One region of the Ureibacillus chungkukjangi genome, then DNA from elsewhere that is predicted to be linked to it. Evidence: a T-box and tRNA genes for the amino acid it is inferred to sense, from the RefSeq annotation. Region 1 holds a T-box; the other holds one or more tRNA genes.
What was found. The T-box of region 1 lies ahead of argS (arginine--tRNA ligase). A T-box ahead of a tRNA ligase gene usually reads a tRNA of that ligase, here a tRNA-Arg.
Positions count from the first base shown of each region.

Region 1 (7,412 bases):
TTTTCTACTTCTACATCACTTAAAGAAGCTAATTGAGCTTCAGCAAATGCTTGGATATTTTTTTGAGCAAATTTAATGTCTTCAATTGTTTCTTCAGGAACCTTTGCAACGATTTCACGAATTTGTTCTTCAGATAATCGGAATGATTCTGGAGACCATTTATCGAATTTCTCGGAATATTCACGTACAGCTACGTCTCCTCGATTTTCGATATCTTGAATTGCATTTGCTACGATTTTTGTTACTTCTAAATCATTCTTTGAAACTTCCTCTTTTGATTTACCAGCTTTGATTACCTTTACCATTAACAATTCCTCCTCATGAGTGGTGAATACGCTTACACAACGTATTGAAAGCGTGTTCAAAAATATTAAAAGAACTAGTGCCTAAAAAATGAATACGTATGCAAAAGCTTCTAAAAAATAAACGTATCCACAAGTTTATGAATACGTATGCAATTAATCTATAACACTAGAATATTCTGATAATAACAAATTGTCAATACCCTTATGTTGTTTTTCTCTCGATTAGCTCTCCATTTATCTCTATATTGCCGATTCTATCTGTGTACTCCTCTATTTCAGAAATGATGTAAGAAACGGTTTCTTTGGCCATTTGTGCGATTGGCTGCTCCCACGTGGTTAAATTATAGATTGGCCAAGCCGCCATTTCGATATTATCAAAGCCAATTACCTTAGTTTTTGCTGGTACATCGATTGATTGCTCACGAAGCGCATCTAACACACCTAATGCCATAATATCATTTGCTACAAAAAATGCAGATGGTATATCCCCAGCCTGTATAATCTCTTTCGCTGTTTTAAAGCCTCCATCATAGGAATAATCCGAATGATAAATCTTATATGGCACCTTATTTTCTGCTAACATTTCCGAAAAGCCTTTTTCACGTTCGATACTTGTGGATGTATTTCGTGCACCTGAAATATAGGCCATATCTTTGCAGCCTTTTTCTATTAAAAATTTGGCAATCTGACGGCTTGCCTCTAAATTGTTTGTACCTACCGAAAAGAAGTTTGGCTCTTCCACTTTTCGATTAAATAAAACTACCGGGATTTTATTGTTTTTGAATTCCTCTATTACCTTTAGCGAAAGCGTAGCGTCCGTAATTATCACTCCTGCCACATGATAATGTAAAAGCATTTCTATATCTTCTTTTTGAATCTCATCATGGTTTGTGTGAACAAACAAAATCGTATAGCCAAGCTCATTAAAATGCGTAGTAAACTCCTGTAAAACCTGTGGATAGAACGGGTTATGAACGCCCTTCATCACAAGACCAATTAGCCTCGTTTTGTTTGTAATTAAACTACGAGCAAACTCATTCGGAACATACCCTAATTCCTCAGCCGCAGCCAACACCTTCTTACGTGTTTTCTCTGAAACTGAAGCTCCCCCAAAAAAGACTCTGGAAACTGAAGATTGTGATACTCCTGCAAGCTTAGCTACATCCCTAGCATTAATTCCATTACTCATAATCCATCCATTCCTACCCTCATCAAATCAATAATTATAGTAAATTATACACCAACGCAGCATTTTACTAATAGTAGAATGTTAAAGCAAGCGAATATCAGGGAATCAAAATAAATGATAGATTATTTTATAAAGACTATACTAACAACTAATTTCTAGTGAAACAAAGGAGTGAGTCAAGTTGAGTAATAAAGAAGACTTAAAACAAGAAATTTTAAAAGCCTATCATTTTAGACATGCTACTAAGGAATTTGATGCTAACAAGGTAATATCCGATGACGATTTTCGCTTTATTTTAGAAACAGGTCGATTATCACCTAGTTCCTTTGGTTTTGAGCCATGGCGCTTTGTTGTAGTGCAAAGCTCCGAGCTTCGTGAAAAAATTAAAAACTCATCATGGGGAGCGTTCAGCAAGCTTCCAGATGCAAGTCACTTTGTCATTATCCTAGCTAGAACAAAGCTTGACACAATGTACAATTCGGATTATTTACAGGATCACTTAAGAAATGTTACCCATTTCCCTGAGGAGCATTTAGCGACCTTTTTAGAACGCGTGGAAGAGTTCCAAAGAGATGATTTCAAATTATTAGATGGAGCTCGCCATATTTTTGACTGGGCATGTAAGCAAACCTATGTCGCACTTGGCAATATGATGACCGCTGCTGCTCAAATCGGCATCGATTCCTGCCCGATTGAAGGCTTTAATATTGAAAAAATGAATCAGCTTCTTGCTGACGAAGCCTTGTTGGAGGATGGACATTTTGGCATTTCTGTCATGGTAGCCTTTGGTTATCGTACAAATGATCCTCGTCCAAAAACTCGCAGACCCTTTGATGATGTTGTGAAATGGGTGGAATAATAATTTCCTTGCTTTTTAGGAAATGATTGGATAAAATCAATTTAATTTAATTTTCGAAAATTCCGTGAAAAAGAGAGTAGCCATATGAAAAGCAAAGCGAGTTAGGGATGGTGGGAGCCTAATCTGGAAGTATTGGCGAAACGCACTTTGGAGAAGTTTCTTGAACACAGTTCGTAGAGAATACCGGGGAAGACACCTCGTTAACAACGAAAAAAGCGGCTACATTATATTGTAGCAACTAGAGTGGTACCACGGGAATCTAAGCTCTCGTCTCTTTATATAGAGACGAGGGCTTTTTATATTTTAAGGAGGTTATGGTGGTGAAAACAAAGCTTGCAGGGATTATTTCATTAGCTTTAGAAGAAAGTTATTCTACCCAGGAAATTGAAGGCCTACTAGAGACACCAAAGCATACGGGTTTAGGCGATTTGGCATTCCCTTGCTTTACCTTAGCGAAAGCATATAAAAAGTCACCTACATTAATTGCTGAAGAATTAGCTACGAAAATTCACGGGAAATTTATCAAAGAAGTAAGAGTTGAAAATGCTTATATCAATGTCTTTTTCAATCAATTACAATTTGCAAAAGAAGTTATTCATAACGTCTTAGTACACAAAAATCAATATGGGGGAAAACCAAAAAATGGGCAAATGGTTGTTTTAGATTTTTCCTCTCCTAATATTGCAAAGCCGTTTTCAATGGGGCATCTTCGCTCCACTGTTATTGGAAACGCCCTTGCCAATATTTCTGAAAAACAAGGATATGAAGCAACCCGCATCAATCATTTAGGTGACTGGGGAACACAATTTGGAAAGCTGATTGTAGCCTATCAATTATGGGGAAACAAAGAGGCTATCGAGCAAAATCCCATTGAAGAGCTATTTAAAATTTATGTAAAATTCCATGATGAGGCTGTGCACAATGAAGCATTAAATAATCAAGCACGCCTGACCTTTAAAGCTCTAGAAGAAGGTAATGATGAAATGCTTTCCTTATGGAAGTGGTTCCGTTTGGCATCGTTAAAGGAATTCGAGCAAATCTATAACATGCTTGGGGTATCATTTGACTCCTTCAGTGGTGAAGCCTTTTATAACGATAAAATGGAATTCGTTGTTGAAGAGCTAACTGAAAAAGAATTACTTGAAGAGTCTGATGGTGCAATGGTTGTCCAACTAGAAAACATGCCTCCTTGTTTGATAACAAAGAAGGATGGGGCTACTTTATATGCAACAAGAGACTTGGCTGCTGCTCTTTATCGTCATAAAATGTATCAGCCCGCAAAACTATTTTATATAGTCGGCAATGAACAGTCCCTTCATTTTAAACAGCTATTTGCTATTCTTAAAAAAATGGGCTATGCCTTTGCGGAGAACTGCGAACACATCCCCTTTGGCATGATGCTAAAGGACGGCAAGAAAATGTCTACTCGTAAACGAAAAGTGGTCTTGCTTGCCGACGTTTTGAAGGAAACGATTGAAGCTGCCAAGAATAATATTGAAGTGAAGAATCCTGGCCTTTTAAATAAAGCCGCAGTTGCAAATGAAGTTGGTATTGGTGCCGTAATCTTCAATGATCTTAAAAATGACCGTATGAATGACATTGAGTTTTCAATAGAAAAAATGGTTACCTTTGAAGGTGAAACAGGTCCTTATATTCAATATACAAATGCCCGTATTCATACACTTTTAGCTAAGGGAGAATTTACTTTATCTGATAGTTACCTGCATTACCTAGATACAGAAGCGTGGGAAATTATAAAGCTACTCGAATCCTTCCCTAATGTCGTGGAAAATGCGTTTTCTCAGGCTAGCCCGGCAATCATTGCAAAATATAGTTTGTCATTAGCAAGAAGCTTCAATAAATATTATGCCAATACGAAATTCTTAACAGGCGAAAGCTTAGAAAAGGACAGATTAAAGGTCGCCTATGCTGTCTCAATTGTTTTAGAAGAAAGCTTACGATTATTAGGCATCAAAGCACCTAAGGAAATGTAAAAGTAAATAGCCGATTCAATATGCGTTTAATTGAACCGGCTTTTAGTCAATATTACATTGTTGCTGAGTTGGCTGCTGCGGATTGGTCTGCCTTTACACAGTCTATTGCCACAACTAGAGCAATAATGATTGTCTCCATCTCTTCGTTAATGATTTGAACCTTATAGCTATCGCCCCATGTAAACCACTCCTTGCTAACACTTCCGACTACTTCTCCATGCTGCAATACCTGAAAATTCATATCCCACCAGTTGCCCTTTACCTCAATTCCAGCTGCTTCAATGGTATAGCGTGGCTTAAAAAAAGAAAATTCCTTCTTAATCGTTACGGCCTCTTTGCCATTCACCTCAACAAAAAACTTAGGCAAAAAGCTGAACATCTTTTTTGTAATAAGTGCTACTTCATCTCTTGCTGTATTCATAATAGAGAACGTTTTCGGAAGCTTCATAAAGCTCCCTTCCACATAATAAACATCCTTCTCCTGCTGATCCTTTACGGTGAATTTTCCACTTAAACTAAAAACCTTTTGCTTTATATACAAGTGTTTCATTCAAGCACCTCCTTAGATTTATAATATGCTACGTTCTTTTTAACCAATTTCAATATAACAAAATTAACCAATTTATGTATATACATACTCACATTAAATAAGCATGCTAGGATGAAAAACCTAACACGCCCATAATACTGTATTTCCTACCAAAACACCCAAAAAGCTAAGCAGATAATCCCCACCCATACTAAAGAAGCAATTACCCCTACTCGAAATAACTCCCTCTCAGTAAAGTACCCATAGGAATAGCTAATTAAATGTACAGGTGATTGAGTGATAAAAAAGAAGCCAGGTATTCCTGCAAGAAAGACCGCTTTTGCCAGCAGTAATGCTGAAACTCCACTCAAAGTATCACCCAAGGTAAAAGCAAGAGGTAGCATAATGGCCAAAAACCCAAGTACATTAACAAACATAATTCTAAGTAACGAGGTTATTAAAACCAAGATTAGCACAATCACAAATGGAGATTGTGAATCTATCAAGACGTTTAAATATTTTGACAGCCAATTAATGGTCCCCGTGTCAATAAGCATTCCTGATACCATCAAAGTCGAGGCAAAAAAGAGGATAATATCCCAATTCACTGATTTCTTTGCTTGATTCCATTCCCAAATTCCTATACCCGGAAGCATTGTTAAACAGGCACCCAACAAGCCGATCAATGGAATCGAATAGCCATGAATATCTTGAGTCATCCATAAAAGAAGCGTAAAACCGATTATCCAGAGCATTTTCTTTTCATTACGACTCATTTTACCGAGTTTATGAATCTCTTCTTCTATAAGTGTTAGTAAATATTCTCTATTAATTGCTTCAGGAGGATACATGAACAAAAAGAGGATCCATAGGAAAATAGCAAAAATGATAATAGGTACCCCAAAAATGTAAATCCAATTTAAAAAATGGATTGTCGTCCCATGCTGCGCAAAAAGACTATAAGCGTAAATCGTTGAACTTGCGCCAGTTGCTATGAAAGCTCCTGCAATTGGTACGAGATATGTAATGCCTATAAAAAGTGATTTTGCTAGATTTTTAGCATTTTGAATCGCCCCTAAGCTTTTGATTAAACTATCTAGAACAGAAGATATTAAGCTTGCCTTTCCCACATTGGAGGGGACCAAAATGGAGATGACAAAAACTGATGCAAAAGAGATCGGCAAAAGTGTTCTGCTAGCACCACGAGATAGTTTTAAAATCGACAAGGACATTCTATTTGCGAGCCCCGTATCAATTAAGGCATTTGATAGAATGAAGGTTGAAAAGAGCAGCCAAACCACATCGGAGCCTAAATATGTTAATGTCTCCTCGTAGGAAAAAAAGTGAAATGAAAATAATAGTATTACCAGGAGCGAACTATAAGCTAAAGGAAACACCTTACCTACCCATAGAATTTGAATAATCATAAGTGCTGCAATAGCTTGAATCTTGATATTCATTTCCCATGGAATAATGAAAAAAATCAGATATAGTACTATCACTATGAACAATAAAGCTCTCTTTTGCATGTGAAAAGACTCCCTTTAAAGCAGGAAAGTCTACCTTTTTTCATTGGTAGACTTTGTTCCTATATTATTTTAGCTAGCAATGGTATGATCATTTTTCTTTTTCTTAAACAGCTTTATTAACAAAGGATAGAATAATGACAATACTGTTAAAATTATTAATACTACTGTAATCCATGATGAGAAGAAGATGCTAAAGCTTCCATTAGATGACGTAAGCGCCATACGGAAATTCTGCTCCATATCTGTCCCTACAATTAAAGCTAATACAAGTGGAGCAATTGGGAAATCCATTACCTTCATCAACAGCCCAATAACACCAAATAGTAATAATAGATAGAAATCGACCGTACTGTAACTTAATGTATACGTACCGATAAAGGCTAACATAATGATTAAAGGATAAAGTACCTTAGCAGGTGTTTTTAAAACCTTCACAAGTAGACCAACTAGAAGTACATTAATAATAACTAAAGCAATATTGCCTATAAACATACTATTAATAAGTCCCCATACCATTACTGGGTCATTTTCAAACAGCATTGGTCCTGGTCTTACACCTAACATGATTAGTGCACCAAGCATAACTGCTGTCGTCCCCGATCCTGGAATACCCATTGTTAAAAGAGGAATCATTGCCCCTACTGAGGCTGCGTTATTGGCTGATTCAGGAGCAGCTAGCCCTTCTACAGCTCCTTTACCGAATTCCTCTGGCTTTTTGGAGATCTGCTTTTCGGTAGAATAACTAATCATTGAAGCAATGGAGCCGCCAGCACCAGGAAGTACGCCAATGATAAAGCCTAATGGGGCACTACGAAGCATTGGCCATTTCGATCTTTTCCATTGCTCCTTTGTGAACCATATTTTTCCCATACTGTCGCCACCATCTTTTGGACCCTTCTTTTCCTTATTAATGGTTAAGAAGTTATAAAATACTTCACCCACTGCATAAACCCCAATAATTACAATTAGAAAGTCAATCCCTTCGCTTAAATGGGGAACACCCATCG
Region 1 is NZ_CP085009.1:3,866,316-3,873,727, forward strand. It holds gene hisD (histidinol dehydrogenase) at 1-305, opposite strand, end outside; gene LG296_RS19100 (LacI family DNA-binding transcriptional regulator) at 508-1,494, opposite strand; gene LG296_RS19105 (NAD(P)H-dependent oxidoreductase) at 1,676-2,353, shown strand; T-box leader at 2,409-2,631, shown strand; gene argS (arginine--tRNA ligase) at 2,668-4,347, shown strand; gene LG296_RS19115 (LURP-one-related/scramblase family protein) at 4,400-4,897, opposite strand; gene LG296_RS19120 (SLC13 family permease) at 5,044-6,405, opposite strand; gene LG296_RS19125 (tripartite tricarboxylate transporter permease) at 6,475-7,412, opposite strand, start outside.

Region 2 (7,412 bases), 760 kb from region 1:
TAATGTTCAAGATTTTACACATGAGATAGTCATTATTACAGGAATGTCTGGAGCTGGAAAAACAGTAGCTGTTCAAAGCTTTGAGGATTTAGGATATTACTGCATTGATAATTTGCCACCTGCATTATTAACAACATTTTTAGCGTTGATGAAGGAATCAGAACGTAATATTACTCAAATTGCAGCTGTAATGGATATGCGTGGAGGAGAATTTTTTGACTCCCTTATTGATGCCCTAGACATATTGGAAAAAGAAGCATATGTTAATACACGTGTGCTATTTTTAGATGCAGAAAATGAGGCACTAGTTCAACGCTATAAAGAAACGCGTAGATCCCATCCACTTGCACCACAGGGAGCTCCACTTGAAGGCATCAAAAAAGAAAGAGAAATGCTGAGTGAGCTAAAGGGTAGAGCCAAATTTGTTTACAACACATCTCAATTGAAACCAAGACAGCTAAGAGAACGTATTGGTAAAGAGTTTTCGATTTCTAGTAGCCCGAAATTCTCTATCAATGTGATGTCTTTTGGTTACAAAAATGGTGTGCCAATTGATGCAGACCTTGTTTTTGATGTTCGGTTTATAACAAATCCGTACTACGTGGAAGAGCTGCGTCCAAAAACGGGCCTACAAGAAGAGGTATCCTCTTATGTATTAGCACAGGAAGAAGCCCAAGAGTTAATCGTAAAGCTAACTGACTTGTTTAAATTTATGATTCCACAATATATTAATGAGGGAAAATCCCAGCTGGTAATTGCTTTTGGTTGTACAGGTGGGCAGCATCGTTCCGTAACGTTAGCTGAATACTATGGAAAGCTATTTAGTGATAGCTATCAAACGGCAATTACTCACCGAGATATCAATCGCAGAAAGGATTGACAGCATGAAGAAACAAAAAACGAATATTGTAGTTATAGGAGGGGGGACTGGTCTTTCTACGATGTTGCGCGGATTGAAAAACTATCCATTCGACATTACTGCAATTGTTACAGTTGCAGATGATGGAGGATCCTCAGGTCGCCTTCGTGATGACTACGATATTCCGCCACCTGGTGATATTCGGAATGTAATTGCCGCATTATCTGATACAGAGCCATTAGTTGAGCAAATGTTTCAGTATCGATTTTCCGAGTCAGATGACTTAGGTGGCCATTCTTTAGGAAATTTAATGCTAACTGCTTTAACTGATATTACAGGTGATTTTAGCCATGCAATCGCAGAAATGAGTAAAGTATTAAAGGTCCATGGAAAAGTAATCCCAGCAGCAAATAAGAAAATCGCTTTGCACGCGGAATTATTAGATGGCTCTATTATTGAAGGGGAGTCGAAAATTCCTAATTCTAAAAAGCCGATCAAACGTGTCTTTTTAGTTCCAGGTGATGTGAAACCGCTTCCGGAAGCAATTCGTGCAATTGAAAAGGCTGATTTAATTCTAGTGGGGCCAGGAAGCTTATATACTAGTATTATTCCTAATTTAATAGTAAAACAAATTGGTAGAGCACTAGTTAGAGCAAAAGCGAAAAGAATTTACATTTGCAATCTCATGACACAGCAAGGTGAGACCTTGAACTATAGAGCTACAGATCATGTTCAGGCAATTTATGATCATGTAGGAAAACCATGCCTTGATGCTATCTTGGTCAATGATATAGAATTGCCATCACCTATTAAAGAAAACTATAAAGAAGAGAATGCTGAGCCAGTGCTGTTTGATATCGAAAAGCTAGAAAATATGGGTCTTGAAGTCATAAAAAAAGAAATCGCTACGATACAATCTGGCGTCGTTCGCCATGAGTCAAATAAAATTGCTAAGTGGCTTAGTGAATATACACTGACGAGAATGTAAAAAACATACAAGGTTCTACGGTTTGAATGTGTGGTATGATAGTTTTCATACATAGTGAAAGGGGGGAAAAAGATGTCATTTGCTTCCGAAACGAAAAAGGAATTAACGCAACTAGAAACAGACGATAATTGTTTAAGAGCAGAGGTATCTGCACTTATTCGTATGAATGGAACATTATCCTTTACAAATAGACAGCTCAGTCTAGATGTACAGACTGAAAATGCTGCAATTGCAAGAAGGCTTTATACAATTGTAAAAAAACTATATCCATATAATGTGGAATTACTAGTTCGAAAAAAAATGCGCTTAAAGAAAAATAATGTTTACATTTGCCGTGTTCGTGACGGTGCTCGTGAAATATTAGCAGATTTAGATATTTTATCTGAGGATTTTCAGCTAAATCATTCTCTCTCTACTTCATTGCTTTCAAATAGAGATCAGAAGAGAGCTTATTTACGTGGTGCGTTTTTAGCAGGTGGCTCTGTAAACAACCCTGAAACTTCAGCGTATCATCTAGAGATTTATTCACTATATAAAGAGCATGGTGAAGCATTAGCGGATTTGATGAACAAATTCAACTTAAATGCCAAAACCATTGAACGTAAAAAAGGGTTTGTAACTTATTTAAAAGAAGCGGAAAAAATTTCGGATTTTATGGGGATAGTTGGGGCTGTACAAGCTATGCTAAAATTCGAGGACGTTCGAATTTTGCGTGACATGCGAAACAGTGTAAACCGTATCGTAAACTGTGAAACCGCCAATTTAAACAAAACAATCGGTGCAGCTATTCGTCAGGTCGAGAATATTCGCTTTATAGAAAACTCGATTGGTCTTGACCAGCTACCGGAAAAGCTAAGAGAAATTGCTCGGCTTCGAGTTGAATATCAGGATGTTACACTAAAAGAGCTTGGTGAAATGGTATCTACAGGTGCAGTAAGTAAGTCAGGAGTCAACCATCGATTACGTAAAATCGATGAAATTGCAGACAGTCTAAGACGTGGAGAAACCATTAAATAACACTCGGAAATTAGTGAATATTCATGAAAAATCCAAATTTTACTGAAGTTTTCAAAAATTGTAGGATTCTATCATTGTTCTTTTCATACAATTTAGATAAGATAAATGTATATAGATGAACGGTTTGAAAGGGAGTATCAAAAATGGTTGAAACCAATGTGGAAGTGAAATTAAAATCTGGTTTGCAGGCGAGACAAGCAGCATTGTTTGTTCAAGAGGCCAATCGCTTCAAATCAGAAGTGTACTTACAAAAGGATGAGAAAAAAGTAAACGCAAAGTCTATTATGGGTATTATGAGTTTAGCCATAGCAAGAGGAACAACGATTACTCTAATCGCTGATGGTAAAGACGAACAAGAAGCTGTAGAAGGACTAGTTTCACTTATTCAAAGAGAAGAATAAGCTATCATCATTTGTAAACGCTCGCAAACTTTTGGGATCTCACAACAATGAGATTCCTTTTTTTCTAAACTCTGTTTTGATACATGGTGATTTTAAGCGCTGATGAGAGGGGATTCTAGGTGAAAGTAGGAGAACCTTTTAGATGTGGTATAAGAGGAAAAGTTCCTGTTAATTATTCTGATAGCCTTTTAGGTGGGGATATAAGAGGAAAATTTTCCGCTAATTAGTATGAAAGCCTTTTAAAAGCAGATATAAGAGGGAAAAGTTCGATTATCTGCTAAAAATTAGAGGAAATCCAATGATTTAACCACTATAAGCGGAAAAACTCCCGCTATTTAAAAGAAAATACGAGTAATTACCAATTTAAGAGGAATTTTTCCCTTTATTTCTCATACAAAGAAACATTCAGTTTTAGCAAACAGAGCAAAAAAAATAGTGAGGAGGAAATGAATCCTCTTCACCATTAATGTTTTTATTTATCTTCAACACGATTAATAATTTGGTCGATTAAACCGTATTCTTTTGCATTTTCAGCAGTCATGAAATTATCACGATCAGTATCTTTAGAAATGCGTTCTATTGGTTGACCAGTACGATCAGATAAGATTTGGTTTAATTTATCACGTAAGAATAAAATGCGTTTTGCAGCAATTTCAATTTCAGTAGCTTGACCTTGAGCTCCACCAAGTGGTTGGTGAATCATTACTTCTGCATTTGGTAAAGCAAAACGTTTACCTGGTTCACCAGCAGCAAGTAAGAAAGCACCCATTGATGCAGCCATACCGATACAAATTGTTGAAACTTGTGGTTTAATAAATTGCATTGTATCGTAAATTGCCATACCAGCTGTAATTGATCCACCTGGTGAGTTGATGTATAAAGAAATATCTTTATCTGGATCTTCTGCTGCTAGGAATAATAATTGGGCAACAATAGAGTTTGCCACATTATCATCGATAGCACTACCTAGTAAAATGATGCGGTCTTTTAGAAGACGAGAATAAATGTCATATGCACGTTCTCCGCGGCTTGTTTGTTCAATAACTGTAGGAATTAAATTCATTGTAAATCCTCCTTAAAAAGATTTATTCGTTAACTTGGTGCTAAAAGAATTCCTTTTAGCTGTACACATATCATACACAGAATAGTCAAGGAAGGTCAAATATAAAACACTGTCCTTTACTAAAATATTGCAGTATGTATCCGCTATTATTCTATGACTTAATTATTAAATAAGAAGTAAAGCATAGAAGTTAATATTTCTACCCTATTTATCGAAAAAATCTGATGAAAAACTGCACAAAACAGACACAATATAATCAAATATATCTTCAATTTAATAGTTGAATTACGTTGTATACATTTGTATAATAGAAAAGTCGTATTTTACAATCGGCGTTATGTCCTAAAGCATTATCAGTTATGTAAATGAAGAACAATTTCTATTTTCAAAAGCGTTACGAGTAAGTTTCTATTATAAGATGTCCTCGTGGTGTAATGGATAACACAGAAGATTCCGGTTCTTCCGCTGGGGGTTCGATTCCCTCCGAGGGCGCCATTTTACTGCTTCAACTATGATTTTAATAAGGTAGACCTTCCATGGATCTATTAGCTTAGCAGCCTGATAGAATCCAGAGGGAATGAAAAATACGGGATAAAATGCAATTACTGTACCAATTCATTTTATCCCAAATTCATTCTCTTTAAACTAATATTACCAATCTTTTCATATAAAATTTTTATGAGTTATGATCAAGTGTTTTAGTTTAAGGTTTGAAAACATAAAGAAAAAGAACAACCCGAAAAAGTTTAACTAAACTTTTCGGGTTGTTTTTTTTTGTGGAGAAGGAAAACCTAGCTTCGAAATTGGCTTCAGTTATATTCACTAATCCCCATATCCTCCATACCTCACATATCTATGTAACATTCCGTAATTTTATTAGAAAATTTTATGTTGTTTAAATATTGTGAAGTTTATATAATTGTAAATATATTTTCTGATTTTATGAATAATCTGAATTATGGAATTAGAAAGATAAATAGAGTTCGGGGGGAATTATCAGTGTTGAATAAGAAAAAATTATTTTCATTAATTACACCCATTGCTGCGGCTTCCATTATTTTAGCTGCATGTGGAGCATCAGAAACAGGGACAAATGGTTCAGCAAGTGAGGATGGAGAAGGAACTACTACACTAAAAGTTGGAACAGATGCTGCCTATGCACCATTTGAATCCTTTGATGACAAAGGAAATATCGTTGGTATTGATGTGGATGTTGTGAATGCCATCGGTGAAGAAGTGGGCGTTGAATTTGAAATTAACAATGTAGGTTGGGATCCTTTATTCCAACAATTGATCAACAGCGAAGTGGATTTAGGTATTTCTGCCATTACTATTACTGAAGAACGTCAGGAAACTTATGATTTCACAGAGCCTTATTACGAGGCTACACAATTAATCGTAACAAAGGAAGAATCTGATATTGAATCTCTACAAGATATAGCTGATAAAAAGATCGGTGTTCAAATGAATACTACGGGACATTTTGCAGCCCAAGACCTACAAGGGAAAACTAGTGCAAATATTAAACCTTACGAAACTACACCAGTTGCTATTCAAGAGCTTATCAACGGTACTGTTGATGCTGTAATTGGCGATAACGCAGTAATTATTGAATATATAAAAAATAATCCAGAATCGAAACTAAAATCTATTGAAGATGATAGCTTTGAAAAAGAATACTATGGATTAATGGTTAAAAAAGGGAATAAAGAAGTGCTGGATATTTTAAATGAAGGAATCCAAAAGCTGAAGGAAAGCGGAAAGCTAGCTGAAATTACAGGGCAAGAAATCGAATAATTAGATGGAGGGTTTCAGATGGACTTCTTAGATATGCGTTGGGATTTGATCTGGGACTACCGTGAGTTTTTTATCAATGGTATTTGGGTGACGATCGTATTAACAATTTGCGGTTATATTGGTGGAATCATTTTTGGGGTATTTCTCGGTTTAGGAAAGACATCAAAGAGAAAATGGCTCTATTGGCCATGTAAGCTCTATGTCGATCTCTTCCGTGGTACCCCAATGCTTGTGCAGATTTTAATCATCCATTTGGCATTAATACCCACGGTTTTCGGTCAATCATTTGGCTTTATGGTTTCGGGGATTACGGCCCTTATTTTAAATAGTGCGGCCTATAATGCGGAAATTATCCGTGCAGGGATTGAATCGATTGATAAGGGACAAATGGAGGCTGCACGTTCCCTTGGTCTAACACATGGGCAAGCGATGCGAAGAGTCATTTTGCCACAAGCAATTCGTCGAATGATTCCACCGTTAGGAAACGAATTTATCGCGTTATTGAAGGATTCTTCTTTAGTAACAGTTATTGCAGCAAATGATATTTTATATGCAGCAAAAATAGTCTCAGGTGCACATTTCCGTTTCTGGGAGCCATACTTAGTAGCTGCAGTTCTATACTTACTATTAACCTTTATCATTACGAAACTAGTAGCATTCATTGAAAGACGATTTAGCATCGATTACAATCCGCGAAAAAAGCGAGAAGGGCGGGTTGATGTATGATTAAAGTAGAGAACCTACATAAATCCTTTGGGAAATTAGATGTTTTAAAAGGGATTAACTATGAAGTTCGTGAAAAAGAAGTAGTTTGCGTGATTGGTCCTTCGGGTTCTGGTAAGAGTACGTTTTTACGATGTATTAATTTACTAGAGGAAATTACAGATGGAGCGATCTATATCGAAGGTGTTCAAGTCAATGATTCTAAAACAGACATCAACTTAATACGCACTGAGGTTGGAATGGTGTTCCAGCAGTTTAATTTGTTTCCGCATATGACGGTTATTGAAAATATTATAATGGCTCCGATGTTTATTCGAAAGCTTTCAAAAAGTGAAGCAGAGAACTTAGCTTTAGAATTGTTGGATAAGGTAGGACTTCGTGAAAAGGCGTATAACTATCCACAGCAACTTTCAGGGGGACAGCAGCAGCGTGTAGCTATTGCTCGTGCCCTAGCGATGAAGCCGAAAGTGATGCTATTTGACGAACCAACATCTGCACTAGATCCTGAAATGGTTAAAGAAGTGTTGGATGTTATGAAGCAATTAGCGCATGAGGGAATGACGA
Region 2 is NZ_CP085009.1:3,105,802-3,113,213, reverse strand. It holds gene rapZ (RNase adapter RapZ) at 1-880, shown strand, start outside; gene yvcK (YvcK family protein) at 885-1,847, shown strand; gene whiA (DNA-binding protein WhiA) at 1,920-2,864, shown strand; gene LG296_RS15445 (HPr family phosphocarrier protein) at 3,008-3,265, shown strand; gene clpP (ATP-dependent Clp endopeptidase proteolytic subunit ClpP) at 3,738-4,328, opposite strand; tRNA gene LG296_RS15435 (tRNA-Arg) at 4,749-4,823, shown strand; gene LG296_RS15430 (basic amino acid ABC transporter substrate-binding protein) at 5,331-6,125, shown strand; gene LG296_RS15425 (amino acid ABC transporter permease) at 6,144-6,851, shown strand; gene LG296_RS15420 (amino acid ABC transporter ATP-binding protein) at 6,848-7,412, shown strand, end outside.
Region 2: it has a tRNA-Arg gene. The T-box ahead of argS (arginine--tRNA ligase) is inferred to sense a tRNA for this amino acid. The anticodon was not compared.